Regions from separate parts of the Oceanobacillus luteolus genome, predicted to be linked through region 1. Evidence: riboswitches for the same ligand, from Rfam matches in the RefSeq annotation. Region 1 holds a riboswitch; each other region holds the start of a gene.
What was found. Region 1 has a riboswitch for S-adenosylmethionine ahead of ssuE (NADPH-dependent FMN reductase). Riboswitches for the same ligand answer to the same signal wherever they lie in the genome.

Region 1 (4,016 bases):
TGATTCGATATAATCTTGCAGCAGTGTAATTCCGTCCACCGGCTCTTCGAACTCTTCACTTTCGACATAACGCTGTAACGCTTCAACAGAATCGAACAATCGGACGCCGAGTCCTTTTCCAGCACGATTATGTTTTGTTATGAACTTCTTGCCTCGGAAGTTTTCAGCTGCGTTCAAGATCTCATCTTTTCCAACTGCTATTACCGTCCGTGGAGTTTCAATCCCAAACTTCTCAAGTTCCAAATATTGCAGAACCTTGCTGACTTCCAGCTGCAATACGCGACTGCCATTGATCACGGTTCTACCATGTTGTTCCAGCCAAGTTAAGACCGCACTCGTCAACTCCGGAGCAAAACGATGACCTCTCGTGTGGGACGACGCACTCATACGACTGTAGAAGACTCCTTCTGGTGGTACAGAAGCCAGATCCACCGTCCCCTTATCCAAATGCCATTCTTCATAAGGCAGATTCAATTCCTCCAAGCGTTTCGTCAAATGATCGGTCCATTCTTTATTTTCATGCAGAACATATATTTTACTCATCAACATACTCTCCTATTGTTTAGTTTTTTGCTAACTCGCTGCGTAATTCTTCTACTTTAGGCATGACTTGTTTGGAAAATCGTTCGAGTTCTTCTAGCTGGGGAGAACTTTGTAATAATAATAAATCTACTCCTGCTTCCTCAAACGCTAAAATCTGTTTCGCTATTTGCTCAGGTGTTCCGATTAAATTCGGACGAAGCCCACGATTCGATACAGAATAATCTTGTAATGCAATCTTCTGCTCTAGCTCAGACTTCGTTGTAAAGTCTTTAAATCCAGCATATCCGCTTAAATCATCTACGGTCGTAATCCGTTCCAACTCGGCTTGCGCTTCTTCCACCGTATCCCGGCAAATCACATATGCCGCCATCCCGATTGTACGGAAAGGCTCACGTCCCGCTTGCTTTCTCCGTTCCTTTATTTCATCGATTTTCGTTTTTGCTTCTTCCACCTTATGGCCATGAATCACATACGCATCACATAAGGAGGAAATGACCTGTTTTCCTTTTTCACTTTCTCCGCCTGCATAAAGAATCGGGTTTGGACGTTGAACTGGCTTTGGTTCTAGTTTCGTATCCTCGATATGATAGAACTTGCCTTTAAAGGAGAACGTATCTTCCGTCCATAAGCCTTTTAATATTTGAATGAATTCTTCGGTTCGTGCATAACGCTCGTCATGCGCTGTGAATTCACCGCCGTATTGTTTTGCTTCCCCTTCCCACCAGCCAGAGACTATATTCAGCGTAAAGCGTCCATTAGAAATATGGTCGATATTTGCAGCCATTTTCGCTGTAACTGCTGGATTATGGTAAATTGGGCGGACGGCTGTCATGATTTCAATTTTCTCCGTCACTGCCGCTAATGCAGCTGCGGTTGACCACGCCTCTAATGAATCGTGATCTGTACCTTTGATGTCATTCAAGTACAACTCAGCAATTAACGTTGTATCATAGCCCCAATTTTCCGCAGATTGGATGACTTTCTTCGCATATTCATAAGTAGGTGGCATTTTTTCATCTTTTACATTACGTAACCATCCTCCAAAAATCGGCAACCAAAATCCATATTTCATCTTCCCCACTCCTCATCTCTCTCTTAATCTATATAAAATAAAAAAACCTTTCTCTAAAAAATAGAAAAAGGGTCCAATCACAATATTACTTTCCTCTTCCTATCTTCCAAGCAATACATGCTTGATGGAATTAGCACAGTATTCTCTGTTAGAACCTGTTGCCGAGGCTTCCGTGGGCCATATCCCTCCACCTCTCTTGATAAGAAATTATTCGATTATTACCAATCCTAAAGTAATTAAAATCATTTGTCAATTAAAAAAATCGCACTTGACTTATCGGAATAATTCACATAGAATATGAAATAATTTAATAATTAAGAGTTCTTATCAAGAGAAGCTGAGGGACCTGGCCCGATGAAGCTTCAGCAACCTCTGATTTATCGAATCAGAAAGGTGCTAAATCCGGCAAGAAATAATTCTTGAGAGATAAGAGATGAATGTAACCAATCCCTATTTCTCAAGTTTATGAAAGAGAGGGATTTTTTTAATGCTCTAAATGATGAACAGTGTCTAAGTCGCCGTTCGTTATCTACTGATTCGAAACCTTAAAATATGAAAATACTCTTAGAAAGGAGTTATATCATGAGTGAAATTATTATACTTTCCGGAAGTCCTTCTGAAAATTCGGGTTCTGACAAAGTATTGTTATATTTAGGTTCCTTACTGGAGAAGGAAGGTTTATCTGTAACCCACCTTTCCGTAAAAGATGTCCCTTATCAAGATTTGTTTGAAGGGAGATATAATAGTCCTTCTGTCGTCGGCATCACCAGACTCATTCAGAATTCAAAAGGTGTACTCGTCGGCTCACCAGTATACAAAAGTTCCTACACCGGCGTATTAAAAGCACTGATTGATCTGCTGCCACCAGATGTATTTGAACATAAACCAGTACTCCCATTGATGAGTGGAGGAAGCGCCTCCCATCTATTGGCACTCGAGTACTCCCTGAAACCTCTGCTGGCAAGTCTTAAAGCACATAATTTAAAAGGCATTTATCTCATAAACGAACAAATCGATAAACGAAAAGATACCCCGATAATCGATGAAGAACTTCTACAACGTGCAGAAAAACAACTGAACTATTTCATCCATCTCGTGAACAGGCAAAAACAAGCTACACCAGTATTTTTACAACAATAGGAGGAATAGCATTGAGTAAAAAACGAATCTATTTAAACGCGTTTGACATGAATACACCTGGGCATCAATCTCCAGGTTTATGGGCTCATCCCGAAGACCAATCCCATCGATACAAGGATAGTGAATATTGGATAGAGCTTGCTAAGATTTTAGAAAAAGGACGTTTTGATGGGCTGTTTATTGCTGATGTGCTGGGAACCTACGATGTATACGGCGGATCAAGAGACACTGCGGTTGCACATGGTGTACAATCACCGGTGAATGACCCGTTTCTCATCGTGCCACTGATGTCAGCGGTAACGAAACATCTTGGATTCGGTGTAACCTCCTCCGTGATTCACGAACACCCGTATACTTTTGCACGGAAAATAAGTACACTGGATCATTTGACGAATGGCCGCGTCGGCTGGAATATCGTCACGTCCTACTTGAAGAGTGCCTCTGTAAATATGGGGCTTGATGAACAGATTTCCCACGATGAACGATACGATATTGCAGAGGAATATTTGCAAGTTTGCTTGAAGCTTTGGGAAGAAAGCTGGGAAGATGATGCAGTCAAAGTAGATAAAATCAACCGGATTTATACCGATCCGACTAAGGTTTACGACATCAAGCATGAGGGGAAATACTTTAAAGTACCAGGTGCACATCTGAGTGAACCATCTCCACAACGGACGCCAGTTATATTCCAAGCCGGAGCCTCTACAAAGGGAAGAGCTTTTGCAGCAAGACATGCCGAAGTAATTTTCATCGGTGCACCAAATAAAAATGTAGCCAAAGAAACCGTCCGGAAAATTCGTGAAGAAGTGAAAAAAGCAGGAAAACCACAAGATGCCGTAAAAATTATTACGATGTTCGTTCCAATTACTGGCAGTATAGAAGAAGAAGCGAAACGGAAATATGAGGATTATAAAAGCTATATCAGTAAAGAAGGTGCGCTCGCATTATTTGGCGGTTGGACTGGAGTCGATGTATCCGGCTACGCACCAAATCAGGAAATCAAGTATATTGAAAATGACGCTATTCGTTCAGCCTTAGAAAACTTCACGAAATTAAAATCGGATCGTGCCTCCACCGTACAGGATGTCATTGATGCGATAGGTATTGGGGGAATGGGTGCTTCTGCGATAGGGTCTCCCGAGCAAATAGCGAACACCATGGAAGAATGGGTGGATGAAACCGGAATCGACGGTTTTAATATCGCCTACGCGACCACACCAGGAACTTTCAAAGATTTCGTAGACTATGTAGTGCCTGTACT
Region 2 (4,016 bases), on a different contig from region 1:
GATATGACACCAAATACCCTTGCATAGCCGGGGAAAAATCCACCTGCCATTCCACTGTTTTCAATATAGGTAAGTTCAATCCCCATCCACGTTAACCTCTCGTACATTTCGACATTTAAGCGAACTAAAACCTTTGTGATTTGATCGATCAAAAGAACAATAACTGCAGTGATGTAAAATAACATGATAACCTTCTTTCCCAAAGGTTGTATAAACCTTTTATTTTCGATAAAGAATATATGCTCTTCTTTCTGCATAAGGAATACATTTATAGCAAACTTTTATTTTCTTTCCATTGTCGTCCCAATAAATTCTCGCTTTCTTAGCCCTTCCGTTACATAGCTTACATTTACTGAATAGCAACAGTACTCTCTCCTTCGCGAGTCAGCTTCCATTCTATCTTTCTACTAACTTCATTATATCGAAAAAGAAAGAAAGTGTAGAACTATTTGGTATTTTTTACATAACTCGTATTGTATCCTTTATATAGAGTCAGCTATAGGTAAAGGTATTCACCCATTCACCCAAATGATTTATTCACATAAGTTGTAACAAGCCTACTTTTTTAAAGGAGCGTTAATCATGAGTCCAATCAATTTTCAAGCTTTTACAGGATTAATTACACATATGGAAGATTACCCCTTCTATCCAACCGATGAAGAGACCGGATGTCATAAGTTCATCACTGTTCAAAATGAAACGGGGATGATTGTTAATTTTATAGCTGGTCCAAATACGTATTTCGTCAATCATGAAATGGTTTCGGTTGGAGACCAGATTACAGGATATTTGGATGGCGACGTACCAGTAATACTAATCTATCCTCCACAATATTACGCATTGATTATTGTAAAAGAGTCACCTTCCACCCACGTCAAGGTAGACTATTTTGATGATGATCTAGTCAGCGGTGATGGCAATTTAAAACTACATGTTAACCCTGACACACCCATTCTTTTAACAAACGGGCAAGCCTTTAATCAAAATCCTGCCCAGAGAAATCTTATTGTTACTTATACACATACATCGAAAAGCATACCCGCCCTAACTACTCCAGAAGAAATTATCGTCTATTGTCGTTAATCCTTATTAAAATGCATCCATTTTATTTTAAGATTGACATTCCTTTCGATTCGGTATATTCTATTAATTAACTTAATACAAAACTTTCTTATCCAGAGAGGTGGAGGGACTGGCCCATTGATACCTCGGCAACAGGCTTACATAGTACTGTGCCAATTCCAGTAGCGTAATTCGCTAGAAGATAAGAAGAGAAATTAGACACGGTGCCTAAACCTCTTCTTATCTGAGAAGAGGTTTTTTTATTTAGCAATAACGAGCAGAAATTCCAAATAATTTAAAAAGAGGATGATCAATATGACAAAAACATTAGTAAAGGCTCCATTTAAAGCAGACCATGTAGGAAGTTTCTTACGACCTGAAAACTTGCATCAAGCAAGAAAGGACTTGAAAGAAGGTGAAATTTCTGCATCTGAACTACGCGAAATTGAAACGAAAGAAATAAAGAGAATAGTAGACAAGCAGATTGAAGTTGGATTAAAGGCTGTCACAGACGGTGAGTTTCGTCGTAGTTGGTGGCATTTGGACTTCCTTGAAGGTTTAAATGGAATAGAAGGATATGAAACAGAAAAAGGATACACATTCGATGGAATTGAGACGGACCGTTACCATGTGCGTAATACAGGAAAAATCTCCTTTGATCCGGACCATCCATTCATAAAAGATTTTCTTGAATTTAAGGATATTGTCGGCGACCGCGCAATTCCGAAGCAAACCATTCCAAGTCCTAACCAATTGTTCGAGGTCGGTATTCGTAATCCAGAAATTTATCCAGATCTTGAAACGTATGCTAATGATATCGTCAGCGCATATCGTGATGCTATAAAGGCATTCTATGATGCTGGTGTCCGTTATTTACAGCTGGATGATGTATATATTGCCGGCCTTTCTTCCGAAGATTTTCAGTTAATCGATACAGGAGGATACTCTAAAGCAGAATTAATTGAGCTTGCAGTTCGAATTGTAAATGATGTTATTGCAGATCGACCAGAAGATTTAATCATCACTACCCACCTATGCCGCGGAAATTATCGTTCAAGCTGGGCGTTCAAAGGAAGTTATGCGGATATTGCACCGACTTTATTTGCTAAAGAAAAAGTGGATGGTTTCTTCCTTGAATATGACGATGAGCGTTCCGGTTCATTCGAGCCATTAAAACACGTACCAAAAGGTGGAGCACAAGTTGTAATTGGTGCTGTTACATCTAAAGCTGGTGAACTCGAAGATAAAGAAGTAATCAAGAAAAAAATTGAAAATGCTTCACAATTCGTCCCGTTAGAACAACTTGCTTTGAGCCCGCAATGTGGATTTGCCTCTACCCATCATGGTAACAAGCTTACAGAAGACGAGCAATGGTCAAAGCTGAAGTACATTGTGGATTTATCGAAAGAAATTTGGGGATAAACGGAACACGAGTATCTGATTCATAAAAAGGTGATCGGTTGGTAGAATATTCTCTAACCGATCACCTTTTTATTTTTTTATGGAAATTAATTACCAAAATTATGAAACCAATACTGCTTTCTCTCCGTACAACATGGTAGAAAGAAATGGGAGGGAAAAGAATGCCAGAAATTGCTATGCAATTGACGAATGTAAGTAAGCGGATTGGCAAAAAGGAAATTATCAAAGACTTGTCATTTTCCATTAATAGAGGAGAAGTATTTGGTTTTATTGGTCCAAATGGTGCCGGGAAAACGACGACAATTCGTATGATGGTTGGACTTATGAAAATCACGGAAGGTGACATACATATTCTCGGTAAAAGTATAAAATCTGACTTTAAACAGGCAATTCGCGAAGTAGGCGCTATCGTTGAAAACCCTGAGCTTTATCCATTCTTAACCGGTGCTCAAAATTTGAAACAGTATGCAAGAATGATTCCAGGAGTCACGCAAAAAGATATCGATGAAGCTGTTAGACTCGTAGGTATGGAAAAGGCACTGAACGAAAAAGTTGGTCGATATTCGCTTGGTATGCGGCAACGGATTGGTATTGCCCAAGCCATTTTACACAAGCCTTCTATATTAATCCTAGATGAACCGACAAATGGTCTTGATCCAGCAGGTATCAGGGAAATCAGACAATACATCCGTAAATTGGCGGCCGAAAAGAACGTTGCAGTTATTATATCCAGTCATCTCTTATCCGAGATTGAATTGATGTGTGACCGAATCGGTATTATTAAAAATGGAGAACTTGTTGCTACACAAGATGTCCGAGAGAACACATCTTCAACAACTCAAACATTGCTGCAAGTTGAGATGGAAGCCACACCATTAGATAAAGCTTTAGAAATTATTAATGAGAAAACTACAGCTGCACAAACGAATAATAAGATTACTTTCGAAATTGAAAAAGAACATATTCCGGCTTTAATTTCAAATCTTGTGGAACAAAATATTCTCATTTATGAGGTCAGTGTCACGAAATCAACCTTAGAGGATAAATTCTTTGATTTGATTGGAGAGAATGTCATTGGGTAATTTTATAAATCTCATTCAAAATGAACTGATTAAAATCTATCGATTGAAATCCACTTGGGCGATGTATATTATAGTAGGAATTATTATTGTTGGCCTTGGCATTTTCATCAAATCCTACGGAGAATATATGACGTATGAAGAGGATAGTTGGAGAGAAACTCTTGAAGCCGAGAACCAAAGCTTACTGGATGAGTCTGAAGAATTTCCAGGAATTGCGGAATTCAACCAAAGCCTCATCGAGCAAAATAATTACTATTTGGAAAATGATATTATACCAGTGAGTTATGGCGCATGGCAATTTGTAATGGAAAATGAAATGCTGCTTTCACTAGTCAGCCTATTCACTATTATCGTGGCAGCTGGTATTCTCGCTAATGAATTCCGCTGGGGTACGATAAAGCTGCTCCTTATCCGGCCGATTTCACGAACAAAAATATTGATAGCAAAATA
Region 3 (4,016 bases), on a different contig from region 1:
CAAATTATCGAGAAAAGTGGTCTTCCGGCGAAGAAATTCTTTAATACGAGTGGAAAGAAATATCGTGAATTAAATATGAAGGAAAAAATTAAAGATGCATCAACGGAAGAAATGGCTGAATTCCTGGCTTCTGATGGAATGTTGATCAAACGGCCAATAGCGGTAGACGGCGAAACGGTTACTGTGGGATTCAAAGAAGACTTATACGAAGAACATTGGCAAAACTAAGTAACTGATCATGTCAAGCTTCATTCAGCGGGGTTCTTTTCCACCCCGTCTGAATGTCAGTTGAATAGAATCAAGGATTTACGGTCTGTTCATCCCTCACATTAATATATTGAATTCTCCTAATATTTGGGAGTTGAGGAGTTCCAGACCGTTTATCCGTTATAAAAATTGCTGGATGCAGTAGATTTTATTAATATTCCATTGTATAGTTAAGGTATGACAATAGAAACTTGAAAGGATGAAGGGTCAATGAATTTGCCAAACGATTTACGCTATACGAAAGAACATGAGTGGATTAAAAAAGAAGGCGACAATAAAGTACGTATTGGAATTACAGATTTTGCACAAGACGAATTAGGAGATATTGTCTTCGTTGAATTGCCCGAAGTGGATGATGAAGTTCAAACAGACGATTCATTCGGAAGTGTCGAGTCAGTAAAAACTGTTTCTGAACTTTATGCACCGGTAAGTGGTAAAGTTGTAGAAGTGAACGAAGAACTGGAGGATAGTCCAGAACTCGTTAATGAATCTCCATACGAAAACGCATGGATGATCGTTGTTGAATTGGATGACGAAAGTGAGTGGGACAACCTGCTTACAGCAGATGAATATAAAGCTATTATTGAAGAGGATTAATTTTTTTATCGATAAAGCCTCTTCAACCTGTATGCTTTCTGATTAGGAATAAAGAGGGGGCCTAACTATGCGGTGAAGAGTATAGTTGACCTCCTCTTTTTCATATACTATAACAATCAGCAGATGACTCGATGGGATAAGGAGTGTCTTGAGATGATTGCACACGAAACCGAAAAAGTGATTATTGTGGAGGGGTTGTCGGATAAACGTAAAATTGAAGAAATTTTAAATGAAGATGTAACGATTATTTGTACGAACGGCACTTTAAGCATTAATCGGTTTGATGAGCTTTTGGATATGTATAATTTAGATGAAAATGATGTATATATTTTTGTTGATGAAGATAAATCAGGACTGAGGCTTAGAAAACAACTAGCTAAGGAACTGCCACATGCCGAGCATATTTATATCAGTAAAGATTATCGGGAAGTGGCTACCACCCCATATAAAATACTTGCTTCATTACTTGTGGCAAAACACTTTACAGTAAGACCGTTTTATTTGCAGTACAATTGACTGTAAGATAAGATATAAATTCAACTATCGTTTCACTTGGAGGGCTGATTATCCCTTCAAGTGAAGTGATGAATCTTTATATTAACAGGTGAAAATATGCAAAAAATCACATCAAAGCAATTAAATGATTCATATATTTTATTTATCTATTCAACATTCTGTGGGACATGCACGGTTGCACGAGCAATGTTAGAGAAAATTGAAGAAATCCATAACCAAACAATTTTTCTTGAAATGAACGCAAATTTCGAGGAGCCATTTTTGCATGAATACAAAATCGAAAGTGTTCCGTGTTTATTGATTGTAGAAAATAATGAAGTGAAAGAAAAAATTTATACCTTCTATTCAACCGGAAATATTTATCGGTATTTATATGAGTATCGCCCAGAAATGTTTAAATAAATCATTTTGTTGACAGTTTAAGACCCCTCATGCTATTATTCGTTTATACTAATTTAATAGTTTTACTCTTATCGCGAGCGGCGGAGGGACTGGCCCTATGAAACCGCGGCAACCTTCAAGGATTTGAAAGGTGCCAATTCCTGCAAATTTTTTTGATAGATGAGAGAACAAGAGATGATAATCAACTATGCGTCTTTCTGTTCTCCGAGCAGAAAGACGTTTTTAATTTATTGAGTAATTATGTTTATACTAAATAGATGTATTCCATTTTTAATAATGGGACGGTATTTAAGTGGTAAGCTGTATGGAAGGAGACAATCTATTGATTTCCATTAAGGGATTAAAGAAAGAATTTATTACAAAAGACCGGCAAATAACTGCCGTTGATCATGTGGATATAGACATCAATAATGGTGAGATTTTTGGAGTCATCGGTTATAGTGGTGCGGGAAAGAGTACCTTTATCCGTCTGATCAATCGACTAGAAGAACCGTCAGCGGGCACAATAACCATTGAAGATAATGAAATAACAAATCTTAATCAAAATGAACTTCGAATCGCCCGTCAGGATATCGGGATGATTTTTCAGCACTTTAACTTATTGTGGTCAAGGACCGTTGCAGAAAACATTGCATTTCCTCTTGAAATCGCAGGAGTAAGTAAAGAAAAGCGGAAAAAAAGGGTGCAGGAACTTATCGACCTCGTCGGGTTGACCGGACGTGAAAATGCTTATCCTTCCCAGTTAAGTGGTGGACAAAAACAACGGGTCGGTATTGCGAGGGCATTAGCGAATAAACCAAAACTCTTACTTTGTGATGAAGCTACATCTGCACTTGATCCGGAAACTACAAATTCTATTTTGGATTTACTTGTAGATATTAATGAGAAAATGGGACTGACCATTATATTAATTACCCATGAGATGCAAGTAATCCGAAAAATTTGTCATCGAGTTGCTGTAATGGAGAACGGGAAAATTGTCGAGCTTGGTGATGTTCTCGATGTATTCCTTCATCCACAACAGCCGATTACGAAAAAATTTGTTCATCAGGCAATGGGCAATGATGAGGATGAAAATATTTCAAGTATCATGGAAACAAATTCGGAGGGTACACTGCTCAAACTGCAATTCATTGGTGAATCAGCAAACCAAGCATTGATCAGCCAGATCGCTAAGCGATACGAGGTTGATATCAATATATTACAAGGTAAGATTACGAATACGAAAACAGGAAGTTACGGAACACTATTCGTTCAAGTGACAGGTAATGATTCGGAAATCGAAAGTGCCATTAAATATATTCAGAGTGAAACCTCCGTAGAAGTGGAGGTCATCTAAATGTTTGGTAACTTAAAAACAGATGAATTGATTACAGCAACTAATGAAACACTATATATGACAGGTATCGCATTGATCGGTACTCTGATTTTGGGAATTTTATTAGGATTATTATTGTTTTTGACGTCAAAAGATGGAATTTGGGAAAATAAATTCATTCATATAATAACCGCGGCAATTGTTAATATATTCCGTGCCATCCCATTCATTATTTTGATTTTATTACTTTTCCCTTTTACGAATTTCTTGATTGGAACGATTCGAGGGCCGAGCGCTGCATTGCCTGCTTTGATTATCGGTACGGCACCATTTTATGCTCGTCTTGTTGAGATAGCTTTTCGTGAAGTGGATAAGGGTGTAATTGAAGCCGCAAAATCAATCGGTGCAAAAACAAGGACCATTATTTTCAAGGTTATTATACCTGAGTCTTTACCGGCACTTGTGTCTGGACTAACTGTTACAGCGATAGCCTTGATTGGTTATACTGCAATGGCTGGTGTAATTGGAGCAGGCGGTCTTGGAGACTATGCTTATTTCTATGGTTTCCAACGTCGTGACTTCGATGTTGTATTTGTTTGTACCGTATTAATCCTGATCATTGTATTTATTATCCAATTTATTGGAGATTTAATCACCAATAAAATAGATAAAAGATAAATAAAGGAGAGAAACAACGATGAGAAAGCTTTTTGGTTTACTTGTATTGTTATTTGTATTGCTACTCGCAGCTTGCGGGAATGGTGGAAATGAAGAAAACACTGCAAATGATGCGGAAGATGCAGACAACGCAACAGAAGATTCATCAGAATCAGTTGAACTTGTGATTGGTGCATCAAGTACGCCACACGCTGAGATTCTAGAGGAAGCAAAACCTTTGTTAGAAGAAGAGGGCATT
Region 4 (4,016 bases), on a different contig from region 1:
ATGCGATTTCCAAGAGATTGTATTCCTTGAACAAGGATAATTAGAATAAATACAGTTGCATACATGACATCCACTTCATATCGTAAATGTCCAAAACGGTAAGCAAGGTCTCCGAGTCCACCTGCTCCAACTAGACCGGCCATCGCGGTAGCACCAATCAAGCCAATCGTCGCAATCGTCAAACCTAAGATGATTCCTGGTCTTGCTTCACGGAGCATAACGTGCCAAATGATCTGCCTTGTTTTAATCCCCATTGCGCGGTACGCTTCGATAATGCCTTTGTCCACTTCCAACAACGAGGTTTCCATTAAACGAGCGATATAAGGAGCTGTATAGACGACAAGCGGCACGATAACTCCCTTGACTCCTATCGTTGTTCCAACCACCAGTTTCGTGAACGGTAAAATAAAGAATAATAGAATGATGAATGGAATCGAACGGACAATATTAATTAGTAGATTCAGGATTTGATAGACTACTTTATTTTCTAACGCTTCACCAGGTCTTGTCAGTACAATAAGTATCCCTAAAGGAATTCCGATTAAAATTGAGAAAAACAACGAGATACCTACCATTTGAAATGTTTCTACAACAGCTTGGCCAATAATTGGCAACCATTCTTGAATGAATTCTTCCATTTTATTCTCCCTCCACTTCTTCAGTTCGAACGCCTTGATCATTTAAGAATTGTAAGGAGGCGCTTATCTTATCTTGTTCACCAACAAGATGAACGACTAAGTTTCCAATAATGCCATTTTTTAATTCCATAATATTTGCCGTTAAAATATTCGGTACAACACCAAATTTTTGACTGACATGGGCAAGCAATGGTTGACCCGTGTTTTCACCGATAAATGTAAGTCTTGTTACCGTACCTTCGAGCTTCAATTGATCAACAAGGGAAGTTGATAATTTACGCTGAGATATTGTATCCAAGAATTTCTTTGTCGTTGGTCGATCTGGATTAGTGAATAGGTCGATACTAGATCCCTGTTCAATGATTTCTCCTTTTTCTAGCACGTATACATAATCACAGATTTTCTGAATGACGCTCATCTCATGTGTAATAAGTAAAATGGTAATACCCAACTCTTTGTTGATTTTTAATAGCAGATCCAAAATTGAGTTGGTCGTTTCAGGATCCAGTGCACTCGTCGCTTCGTCACTTAGCAGGACGTCTGGTTCTTGTGATAATGCTCTTGCGATTGCGACCCGTTGTTTTTGTCCACCAGATAATTGAGAGGGGTAGCTATGATGTTTGTCGGATAGTTCGACGATCTTTAAATATTTTTCAACCCGTTTTTCGACTTCTTGCTTATCATATCCAAGAAGCTTTAATGGAATAGCGACATTATCATAAACGGTTGCCGTTTTCATGAGATTGAAGTGTTGGAATATCATACCAACTTTTTGTCGGGTTTGACGTAGGTTTTCTGGTGACAGGGTAGTGAGATCTGTTCCATTGATGAGCACTTTTCCGCTATCCGGCTTTTCCAGTAGATTGATAAGGCGGATTAAAGTACTTTTCCCCGCTCCACTGTAACCAATTACACCATGTATTTCTCCTTTTTTAACATGGAGGTTTACGTTATTTACAGCAGTTACATTCCCATTTTTTGAGGGAAAGACTTTCTTGACGTTTTCTAATTTAATCATTTTAAGTTCATTCCTTTCTGAAAAAGAATGCTGCTTCCGAGCAACATTCTTTTTCCTATCCTTACTTCTTGATTATTCATCCCAACTTGGAATGATAGAACCTTGAAATTCTTCTTCAATAAATGTTTTCACTTTATCTGATTGATAGGCTTGGACGAATTTTTCAACGGTCGGGTCGTCCTCATTTTCAGCCCTTACAACGATGTAGTTCACATAAGGAGAATTCGTTGACTCGAGTAAAATCGAATCTTCTTTCGGGCTGATGCCGGCTTCTAATGCAAAGTTCGTATTGATGGCGGCCACATCGACTTCACTGAGCTGCTTTGGAATTTGCGCAGCATCCAACTCGATGAATTCAAGGTTTTTGGGATTATCCACCACATCATGGATGGAAGCCGTTTCTGCTTTACCTTCTTCCAGTGTAATGACTCCAGCTTCTTCTAAAATGAATAATGCACGTCCTCCATTTGTCGGATCGTTAGGTAGACCAAATTTTGCACCATCCGGCAGGTCCTCGATACTCTCATAAGTTTCTGAGTAAATCCCCATCGGGTTTAAGATTGTTTTACCAACTGGTACTAAATCTGTGCCATGGTCTTCGTTAAACTGGTCGAGGAAAGGTCCATGCTGATAACTGTTCAAATCCAAATCACCTTCAGATAAAGCCGTATTTGGCAGGACATAGTCGGAGAATACTTTCAATTCAACTTCAAGCCCAAATTCTTCAGCAGCAACCTCTGCAGCAACTTCCGCAATCTCTTCCTGAGGACCAGAAGTAACACCAACAACAATATTTTTCTCATCTATCGCAGCATCGCCAGTCTCCTCCTCACCACAAGCAACTAGCAAACTAGCAAGTAAAAGTACAATGAATACAGAACCTAACTTTCTCATTTTATTTCCTCCTCTGATTTTCATTTGATGGTATAAAAACAGCCTCTCTTTCAACGAAAGAAAGAGAGGCTCATTATGTAGAATTCCCCTCTTATCTTCCAAAACATAACGTTTTGCTGGATGTAGCACCTTTTTTTATGGTTGCCATAAAAAGGTTGCCGAGCTTCATCGGGCCAGGTCCCTCAGCTTCTCTTGATAAGAGATTAAATTATTAGATTGTATTAATATAATCTACATTATTATTTCGTTTCAGTCAACTATATTTCTGATAATTTTCGTCTTTAATGAAAATATTCAACTTTTCAATTCGTTGAACGGCTTCTTTCAGGCGCTCTTCATCCACGAGCAGGCCAATACGGACATAGCCTTCTCCAAATGAACCAAAGCCTTTTCCTGCAGCAACCGCAACATCTGCTTTTTCCAATAGAAAATCGGCGAATTCCTCGCTCGTAAAGCCTTTTGGAACAGGAAGCCAAGCAAAGAAGGAGCCTTGTGGAGCTTCAACGTCCCATCCAATCCGCTTACATTCTGCAATCAACGCATTTCTGCGCCCTTCATAAAGCTGAACCAATTCATCGACACAAGTTTGATCTTCTGTAAGAGCGACCGCCGCCGCATGCTGTATAGCTGGGAACATACTGACAAACAAGTGATCCTGCAATAGATTGATAGCTTCAATCATTTCAGCGTTGCCGACTGCAAATCCGATACGCCAGCCTGCCATATTATACGTCTTCGATAAAGTATACAGTTCGATTCCCGTATCTTTTGCTCCGTCTGCCTCAAGGAAGCTCACCGGCTTCTTCCCATCGAAACCAATTGCTCCATAAGCAAAGTCATGCACAATTCCAATCCCATGTTCTTTACCCAACTTCACTGTTTCTTCAAAAAATTCCTTTGAAGCAGTCGCACCAGTCGGGTTGTTGGGGTAATTCAAATAAAGGAGTTTCGCTTCTTCCAATTGTTCCGGGCTAAGCTTATCATAATCCGGTAAAAATCCATTTTCACGAACTAATGGCATGACATCAAAGCGGACGTCTGCGAGTCCTACGCCAGATAAGTAGTCAGGATAACCAGGATCAGGCAGCAACATTAATTCCCCTTCATTCATTAGCGCAAGCGGCAATTCCACTAACCCGATTTTCGTTCCAAACAAAATCGCCACTTCTGTCTCCGGGTCAATATCCACATTGTATTCCCGTTTATAAAAATCCGCCGCAGCTTGTTTGAGTTCAGCTGTTCCGCGGAATGGAGAGTATTTATGTGTTTGTGGATCTGCTGCAGATTGCTGTAATGCCTTCACAATGTGATCCGGTGTCGGCTGATCTGGGTTACCCTGCCCCAATTTGATGACATCTCTTCCTTCAGCCTCTGCTTTATTCACCTTTTCTACAAGAGTTGCAAAGAATTGGGTAGGCAAACTTTTTAAACGATTTGAAAATTCCATAGTAATAACCTTCTTTTCT

Region 2: linked by a shared signal. The riboswitch ahead of ACFSBH_RS17730 (5-methyltetrahydropteroyltriglutamate--homocysteine S-methyltransferase) and the one ahead of ssuE (NADPH-dependent FMN reductase) in region 1 are both predicted to bind S-adenosylmethionine.
Region 3: linked by a shared signal. The riboswitch ahead of ACFSBH_RS13070 (methionine ABC transporter ATP-binding protein) and the one ahead of ssuE (NADPH-dependent FMN reductase) in region 1 are both predicted to bind S-adenosylmethionine.
Region 4: linked by a shared signal. The riboswitch ahead of ACFSBH_RS11090 (MetQ/NlpA family ABC transporter substrate-binding protein) and the one ahead of ssuE (NADPH-dependent FMN reductase) in region 1 are both predicted to bind S-adenosylmethionine.

What each region holds. Positions count from the first base shown of each region.
Region 1 is NZ_JBHUDE010000159.1:257-4,272, reverse strand. Features, by position in the region: gene ACFSBH_RS18040 (ATP-grasp domain-containing protein) at 1-543, opposite strand, end outside; gene ACFSBH_RS18035 (LLM class flavin-dependent oxidoreductase) at 563-1,615, opposite strand; SAM riboswitch class I at 1,712-1,821, opposite strand; SAM riboswitch class I at 1,937-2,048, shown strand; gene ssuE (NADPH-dependent FMN reductase) at 2,198-2,755, shown strand; gene ACFSBH_RS18025 (LLM class flavin-dependent oxidoreductase) at 2,767-4,016, shown strand, end outside.
Region 2 is NZ_JBHUDE010000157.1:30,845-34,860, reverse strand. Features, by position in the region: gene lspA (signal peptidase II) at 1-185, opposite strand, end outside; gene ACFSBH_RS17735 (hypothetical protein) at 583-1,083, shown strand; SAM riboswitch class I at 1,169-1,271, shown strand; gene ACFSBH_RS17730 (5-methyltetrahydropteroyltriglutamate--homocysteine S-methyltransferase) at 1,378-2,484, shown strand; gene ACFSBH_RS17725 (ABC transporter ATP-binding protein) at 2,646-3,566, shown strand; gene ACFSBH_RS17720 (ABC transporter permease) at 3,559-4,016, shown strand, end outside.
Region 3 is NZ_JBHUDE010000114.1:3,713-7,728, reverse strand. Features, by position in the region: gene ACFSBH_RS13090 (arsenate reductase family protein) at 1-228, shown strand, start outside; gene gcvH (glycine cleavage system protein GcvH) at 478-864, shown strand; gene ACFSBH_RS13080 (toprim domain-containing protein) at 1,018-1,380, shown strand; gene ACFSBH_RS13075 (thioredoxin family protein) at 1,453-1,782, shown strand; SAM riboswitch class I at 1,848-1,948, shown strand; gene ACFSBH_RS13070 (methionine ABC transporter ATP-binding protein) at 2,105-3,121, shown strand; gene ACFSBH_RS13065 (methionine ABC transporter permease) at 3,122-3,778, shown strand; gene ACFSBH_RS13060 (MetQ/NlpA family ABC transporter substrate-binding protein) at 3,798-4,016, shown strand, end outside.
Region 4 is NZ_JBHUDE010000048.1:13,960-17,975, forward strand. Features, by position in the region: gene ACFSBH_RS11080 (methionine ABC transporter permease) at 1-638, opposite strand, end outside; gene ACFSBH_RS11085 (methionine ABC transporter ATP-binding protein) at 640-1,656, opposite strand; gene ACFSBH_RS11090 (MetQ/NlpA family ABC transporter substrate-binding protein) at 1,729-2,550, opposite strand; SAM riboswitch class I at 2,639-2,752, opposite strand; gene ACFSBH_RS11095 (pyridoxal phosphate-dependent aminotransferase) at 2,804-3,997, opposite strand.